2 regions of the Kocuria sp. KH4 genome follow, and region 2 is predicted to be linked to the other one. Evidence: predicted binding sites of a transcription regulator. Region 2 holds the regulator's gene; the other holds the start of a gene.
The links. Region 2 encodes HrcA, which represses chaperone genes, less so after heat shock. Its sites were predicted from a motif close to TTNGCACTCGNNNNNNNCGAGTGCNAA; they were not measured.

Region 1 (3,978 bases), on a different contig from region 2:
GAACGGGGAGGCCGTGGAGTGGTCGGCCGCGTAGTAGTCCACCGCGTTCAGCGCCAGCGCCCAGTTCTCCACGTAGAACACCGAGGCCAGCCCCTCGGACCGCCACCGCGCCACGTCGGCGTCGGGGTAGACGGCGGCCACCAGGACGAGGGTGCCCAGGATTGTGAGCACGGCCAGGGGCAGGAGGCGTTTGAACACGTGCAGCCAGTAGCGTCCCAGGGCGAGCGGCTGTCCGGCCTCGAGCTTGCGCACGAAGGACAGGGTGAGGAAGAACGCCGAGATCAGCAGGAACACGTCCACCCCGCCGGAGACCCGCCCGAGGAACACGTGGTAGAGCACCACCAGCAGCACCGCCACGAACCGCAGCCCCTGCACCTCCGGACGGAACCCCGCGTACCGGGCCACCCGCCGGGCCGTGGCCGCGTCGGCCGGGACCCCCTGCTCGCGAAGGCTGGTCATGGGCATCTCCTGGGCGCACCGTGCCGCCGAGGGGCGCGGGCAGTGGTCGGACGGGACCTCCGCACTCTACCGGAGGTGGACCGGGCGCGGACGGCAACGGCCGACGGACCCGCCCCGCGCGGGCGGGACGGGTCCGTCGGACGGGCGGCGCAGGTCAGTGCTGGTGGCCGTGCCCCGCGTCCTCGGCGGGCTTGTTCGCCACGAGGGTCTCCGTGGTGAGCACGAGCGCCGCGATGGACGCGGCGTTCTGCAGCGCCGAGCGGGTGACCTTGACCGGGTCGATGATGCCGGCGGCGACCATGTCGACGTACTCGCCGGCGGCGGCGTCGTAGCCGTGGCCGGGCTCGAGGTCGGTCACGCGGGAGACGACCACGGCCCCGTCCTGGCCGGCGTTCTGCGCGATCCAGTACAGCGGCTGGCGCAGCGCGCGGCGGACGATGCCCAGCGCGGTCGCCGCGTCGCCGGTGAGCCCGAGGTCGGACTCGTCGAGGACCTTCGCGGCGTGCACCAGGGCGGTGCCGCCGCCGGAGACGATGCCCTGCTCGAGGGCCGCGCGGGTCGAGGAGACGGCGTCCTCGATGCGGTGCTTGCGCTCCTTGGCCTCGACCTCGGTGGCCGCGCCGACCTTGATCACGGACACCCCGCCGGCGAGGCGGGCGAGCCGCTCCTGGAGCTTCTCGCGGTCCCACTCGGAGTCGGTGCGCTCCGCCTCGGCGCGGATCGTGGCGACGCGCTCCTGGATCTGCTCCGGGGTCCCGCCGCCGTCGACCAGCGTGGTGGTGTTCTTGGTCACCGTGACGCGCCGGGCCGTGCCCAGCTGCTCCAGGGTCACCTGGTCGAGGCTGATGCCGAGCTCCGAGGTGATGAACTCACCGCCGGTGAGCACCGCGAGGTCCTGCAGGATCGCCTTGCGGCGGTCGCCGAAGCCGGGGGCCTTGAGCGCCACGACGTCGAGCGTGCCGCGCAGCTTGTTGACCACCAGGGTGGACAGGGCCTCGCCCTCGACGTCCTCCGCGATGATGGTCAGCGGCTTCTTGGCCTGGAGGACCTTCTCCAGGACCGGCATGAGCTCCTGCACGGAGGAGATCTTGCCCTGGTACAGCAGCACCAGGGAGTTCTCCATGACCGCTTCCTGGCGCTCGGCGTCGGTCACGAAGGACGGGGACAGGTAGCCCTTGTCGAACTGCATGCCCTCGGTGACCTCGAGCTCCACCTCGGTGCTGGAGCCGTCCTCGACCGTGATGACACCGTCCTTGCCGACCGTCTCGAAGGCCTGGGCGATGAGCTCCCCGATCGCGGGGTCCTGCGCGGAGATGGTCGCCACGTGGGCGACGTTGACGCCCTCGACCGGGCGGGCGTTGTCCAGCAGCCGCTGCGCGACGGCCTCGACGGCCTGCTCGATGCCGCGCTTGAGGCTCAGCGGGTCGGCGCCGGCGGCCACGTTGCGCAGGCCCTCCTTGACGAGCGCCTGGGCCAGGACGGTGGCGGTGGTGGTGCCGTCGCCGGCGACGTCGTTGGTCTTGGTCGCCACCTCCTTGGCGAGCTGGGCGCCGAGGTTCTCGTAGGGCTCGTCGAGCTCCACCTCGCGGGCGATGGTCACGCCGTCGTTGGTGATCGTGGGGGCGCCCCACTTCTTGTCGAGCACCACGTTGCGCCCGCGGGGGCCGAGGGTGACCTTGACGGTGTCGGCGAGCTTGTTGACGCCGTTCTCGAGGGACTTGCGGGCGGCGTCGTCGAATGCCAGCTGCTTGGCCATGGGCGAAGAGCTCCTTCTGGGTGGCTGGTGGTCCAGCGGGGTTCGGTGATCGGGAGCGACGAAGGGTGCCCGCCGCGGCCCGCCGGGGAAGCGGGGCGCGCGGCGGGCACCCTTCGTCAGGACTGCGGGGTCTGCTGCGCCGGTTCTACTTCTCGACGACGGCGAGGACGTCGCGGGCCGGGAGCACCAGGTACTCCTCGCCGTTGTACTTGACCTCGGTCCCGCCGTACTTGGAGAAGATCACGACGTCGCCCTCCTTGACGTCGACCGGGATGCGGTTGCCGGAGTCGTCGACGCGGCCGGGGCCCACGGCCAGGACCTTGCCCTCCTGGGGCTTCTCCTTGGCGGTGTCCGGGATGACGAGACCGGACGCGGTGGTCTGCTCGGCGGCGAGCGGCTGGACGACGATGCGATCCTCGAGGGGCTTGATGGAGACCGACACGATCTCTCCTTCTCTGTAGGCGTGGAAAGCGGTGGGCGACCGCGGGCAGGGCCCGCCGTCGTGCTTCGGGCCGGTTGGCGCACCAACCGTCGTCGCGGTGCCGATCGATCGCCTGGCCCTTAGCACCCTCACCCGGAGAGTGCCAAGGCCCACTGTAGGAGGGGGCTGGCAGTCGGTCAAGGCGAGTGCCAGCGCGGTGGGACGGGCGCTCCCGGCCGCCGAATTAGGGCACGCCGCTGTTCGCCAATGATTTGCCTCACCCGCCCGGCACCCTCTAGGTTGAGCGGTAAGGCAAGCCTTACCTCGGCCGAGAACCGGTGCCGCCCCGACGTCCCGTGCCCGCGCACCGGGACGTCGCCCCGTGCGCGGCCCGCCGTGCGCCCCGCCGGGGGCGGCACGGCGGGACTCCGCACCCGAAATCCCCGCACGAAGGACCACCATGAACCGCACACCGTACCCGGCCGCCGCCCTGGCCGCCGTCAGCGCCCTCGCCCTCACCGCCTGCAGCGGAGCCCAGGGCGGCGAGACGGCGTCCGCCGAGCCCTCTGCCGCCGCCACGGTCGAGGTCGAGGACAACTACGGCACCCAGACCGTGAGCACCCCGCCGACATCGGTCGTCGCCACCGACAACCGCACCTTCGAGACGCTGGCCGACTGGGGCGTCGAGCTGGTGGCCGCCCCGCGCGCCCTGATGCCGGACACCATCGCCTACGCCGACGACGAGTCCGTCACCGACCTCGGCAACCACCGCGAGCCCGACCTCGAGGCCGTCGTCGCGGCCGAGCCCGACCTCATCGTCAACGGTCAGCGCTTCGCGGACTTCCGCGACGACTTCGCCGACCTCGTGCCGGACGCCAGCATCGTCGAGCTCGACCCGCGGGAGGACCAGCCCTTCGACGAGGAGCTGAAGCGGCAGACCTCGGTGCTGGGCGAGATCTTCGACCGGACCGCGGAGGCGGAGGAGATCAACGGCGCCTTCGACGCGGCGATGCAGCGCGTCGTCGAGGAGTACCAGCCCGGCGACACGGTCATGGCCGTCACCGTCTCCGGCGGCGAGATCGGCTACATCGCCCCCGAGGTGGGGCGGACCCTGGGTCCGCTGTTCGAGATCTTCGACTTCACACCCGCCCTCGAGGTCGACGGGGCCACCGACGACCACCAGGGCGACGACATCTCGGTCGAGGCGATCGCCGACTCGAACCCCGACTGGATCCTCGTGATGGACCGCGACGCGGCGGTCAGCCCCGACGACGCCGAGTACACGCCCGCGCAGGAGGTCGTCGAGAACGCCGAGGCGCTGCGCAACGTCACCGCCGTGCAG
Region 2 (3,978 bases):
GCTCGAGGCGCGGATCCGGGACGGCCTGCCCGTGGCGGCCCTGGACGACGGCGGGCGCGCCGCGGTGGCCGGGCTGATCGCCGACGAGCTCGTGGAGCCCGGGCCGGCGCTGCGCGGGACGCTGGTGCTCACCCTGCGGGGCCGGCTCCTCGGCGACGCCGTGGTGCGGCGCCTGCTCGGCTGACGGGCCGGGACGGGACCGCCGGGCCCGGCGGCGCGGGCCTCAGCGGCGGACGGCGCGCTCCCGCGACCGCTCGCGCAGCTTCTCGGCGAGGCGGTCGTACAGGCGGGTGTTGAACCGGTAGAGGTGCGGCTCCCCGTGGTTGACCCGGATGCCGCCGGCCAGCGAGCCGACGGCCAGCAGCAGCCACGCGGCGGCCGCGGCGAGCGCGAAGAACCAGCCGACGAACGGGACGGGCGCGAGCAGCACGCCGGCGACCACCACGAGCGTGGGCAGCAGCGTGAAGTTCATCGCCTCCCGCGCCTCCTGCTCGGTGAACCGCCCACGGCCGCGGAAGACGCGGTGGATGAGGAACGAGGGCACGAAGCCGACCACCCCGGCGAAGTGCGCCAGGGTCGCCCACTGGTGGTCCTCGGCGACGGTGAGCGGCTGTGCCACGGGGGAGAGGCCCTCGAACGGGGCCTCGGCGTTCTCGTGGCTCGATCGGGAGTCGGTCTGCACGGGCACGGAAGTCCTTCGGCGGTGGGACCGCGGCGCGGTCGGCGGATGGCGTGGCTCGATTCTACCGGCCGGTTCGCTCGTTGCACGGGGGCGCCCCGCGCACGTGTGCTCGTGTGACGTGATGTCGGTCGCGCCGGGCCGGGCTCAGGCCCCCGGGGCGGTGAGGAAGTCGATGAGCTCCTCGACCCGCCCGAGGAGGGCGGGCTCGAGGTCGGCGTAGCTGTCGACTCGGGAGAGGATGTGCTGCCACGCCCGGCCGAGGTCGCCGGGCGTGCGGTGCGGCCAGCCGAGGGCCGCGGCGGTGCCGGTCTTCCAGTCGGTGCCCCGGGGGACCACGGGCCAGGCCTCGACGCCGAGCACCCGGGGCCGGACCGCCTGCCAGATGTCCACGTACGGGTGGCCCAGCACCAGCACGTTGCCGGCCGCCCCGGGCAGGCGCATGGTCCGCTCGGCGATCCGCGACTCCTTGGAGCCGGGCACGAGGTGGTCCACGAGGACGCCCAGCCGCCGGCCGGGGCCCGGGGCGAAGTCCTGCACCACCGCCGGCAGGTCGTCGACGCCGTGCAGCGGCTCCACGACGATGCCCTCGACGGCCAGGTCGTGCCCCCAGACCTTGGCCACGAGCTCGGCGTCGTGGTAGCCCTCGACCCAGACGCGGGAGGCCTTGGCGGTGCTGGCCCGCAGCCCCTCCACGGCCACGGAGCCGGAGCGGGTGCGCCCGGGCCGCTTCGCCGCCGGGGCCCGGCGGGGCTCCACCACGACGACGGGCTCCCCCTCCAGCAGGAAGCCGGGTCCGAGCGGGAACGCCTTGACCCGGCCGCGGCGGTCCTCCAGGCCCATGACCCGCATCCCGCCGATCGTCTCCAGGGACACGACCGCCCCGACCCAGCCGGTGGTCACGTCCTCCAGGAGCAGCCCGGGGGCGACCGGCACCTCCGCGGAGGCCGGCCTGCGCCGCGACAGGCCCGCGTCGTCGAGGCTGCGCGGCCCCCAGCCGTAGTCGCTCATGCTCGTCCTCCCGGTCGCGGTCCCGCCCCTCCGGCGCGGATCAGCCGGAAGCGTACCAAACCGGGCGGGCGGAACCGGGTGGTCGGACACGGGGGCTACACTGGATCGCGCTGGCACTGTGGCCACCCGAGTGCCAGGCGGCCCGGGTGCCGGGGAGACGACGGGGAGGAGCGACGTGAACCATCCGAGACGACTGCAGATCCTGCAGGCCATCGTGGAGGACTACGTGCACTTCCAGGAGCCCGTGGGCTCCAAGGCCCTCGTGGAGCGCCACCGGCTCGGTGTCTCCTCCGCCACCGTGCGCAACGACATGGCCGCGCTCGAGGAGGAGGGCTTGATCACGGCCCCCCACACGAGCTCGGGCCGGATCCCCACCGACAAGGGCTACCGGACGTTCGTGGACCAGATCGCGGCCGTCAAGCCGCTCTCCGGCCCGGAGCGCCGGGCCATCCAGAGCCTGCTCGACGACGCGGCGGACATCGACGACGTCATGGAGCGCACCGTGCGCCTGCTCGCCCAGCTCACCCACCAGGTGGCGGTCGTGCAGTACCCGCACGCGTCGGGGGTGACGGTGCGCCACGTGGAGGTCGTCGACCTCGGCGCGGGCCGCGTGCTCGTGGTGCTCATCCCCACCAACGGGCGGGTCGCCCAGCGCGTGGCCGTGCTGCCCGCCCCCCTGGAGGAGGCGCAGCTGCTCGAGCTGCGCGCCCGGGTGCTGGCCGCGGCCGTGGGCCGCTCCCTGGCCGCGGTGTCCGCGGCGCTCGTGGCGATGACCGCCGACATCGCCCCGCGGCTGCGCCCGGCCGCCGAGACGGTGGTCGAGGTCGTCGGGTCCCTGGCCGCCGGCGGGGCCGAGCACCGCATGGTCATGGCCGGCACCGCCAACCTCGCCCGCGCCACCGGGGACTTCCACCTGAGCATCGGCCCCGTCCTGGAGGCGCTCGAGGAGCAGGTCGTCATGCTCCGGCTGCTCTCCGAGATGGAGCAGGACGCCCGCGGCGTGGCCGTGCGGATCGGGGCGGAGAACGCCGCGGGACCCCTGTCCGAGGCGGCGGTCGTCGCCACCGGCTACGGGCCCCAGTCCAAGGTCGGGGTCGTGGGCCCCATGCGCATGGACTACCCGTCCACGATGGCGGCCGTGCGCGCGGTCGCCCGCTACCTCTCCCGTATCCTGGGGGGTTGAGCCCCCGCCGGGCCCCGGATGCCGGGGCTCGGCACCAGAACTCCCACCGAACCTCTCGACAGAACGGACCACGGTGAGCAATCACTACGAGACCCTGGGTGTGTCCCGCGACGCCAGCCAGGAAGAGATCAAGAAGGCCTACCGGAAGAAGGCCCGCAGGCTGCACCCGGACGTCAACCCCAGCCCGGAGGCCGCGGAGGAGTTCAAGCGCGTCTCCCACGCCAACGACGTCCTCGCCGACCCCGAGAAGCGGCGCGTCTACGACGCCACCGGCAACGAGAACGGCACCGACACCGGCTTCGGCGGCGGGTTCCCGGGCACCGGCTTCGGCTTCCAAGACATCTTCGACACCTTCTTCCAGGGCGCCGGCGGCTCCGGGGCGGGCCGGCGCGGGCCCGCCTCCCGCACCCGGCAGGGGCAGGACGCGCTGATCAACGTGCGCGTGTCCCTCAAGGACGCCGTCTTCGGCACCGAGAAGAAGATCACCGTGGACACCGCGGTGGTCTGCCCCACCTGCAACGGCACCTGCTGCCAGGAGGGCACCCGCCCGGAGACCTGCGAGGTCTGCCACGGCGCCGGCCAGGTCCAGCGCCAGGTGCAGTCCATCCTCGGCACCGTGGTCACCGCGGCCCCCTGCGCCACCTGCGACGGCTTCGGCACGGTCATCAAGCACCCCTGCCACGAGTGCTACGGCGAGGGCCGGGTGCGCGACCGCCGCCCGCTGACCGTCAAGATCCCGGCCGGGGTGTCCTCCGGCAACCGGATCCGCCTCTCCGGCCAGGGCGAGGCCGGCACGGCCGGCGGGCCCAACGGCGACCTCTACGTCGAGCTCAAGGTCGACCCGGACCCGACGTTCGAGCGGCAGGGCGACGACCTGCACGCCCGGGTGCGCGTGCCCATGACCTCCGCGGCCCTGGGCACCACCGTGACCCTCGAGACCTTCGACGGGGAGCGCGACGTGCCCGTGGCCCCGGGCACCCAGACGGGCCACACGGTCACCCTGCACGACCTCGGCGCCACGCGGCTGCGCGGCGGCGGCCGCGGCGAGCTGTTCGTCCACCTCGAGGTCGAGACGCCCACGGGGCTCGACGACGAGCAGCGCGAG

Region 1: the regulator HrcA is predicted to act here: its motif matches at 2,823-2,849, upstream of groES (co-chaperone GroES).

Annotation. Positions count from the first base shown of each region.
Region 1 is NZ_JBSJYX010000001.1:1,851-5,828, forward strand. It holds gene ACWCOM_RS00010 (acyltransferase family protein) at 1-459, opposite strand, end outside; gene groL (chaperonin GroEL) at 614-2,215, opposite strand; gene groES (co-chaperone GroES) at 2,361-2,657, opposite strand; gene ACWCOM_RS00025 (siderophore ABC transporter substrate-binding protein) at 3,097-3,978, shown strand, end outside.
Region 2 is NZ_JBSJYX010000017.1:62,180-66,157, forward strand. It holds gene hemW (radical SAM family heme chaperone HemW) at 1-184, shown strand, start outside; gene ACWCOM_RS12800 (DUF4870 domain-containing protein) at 224-688, opposite strand; gene ACWCOM_RS12805 (DUF3097 domain-containing protein) at 827-1,690, opposite strand; gene hrcA (heat-inducible transcriptional repressor HrcA) at 1,866-2,873, shown strand; gene dnaJ (molecular chaperone DnaJ) at 2,947-3,978, shown strand, end outside.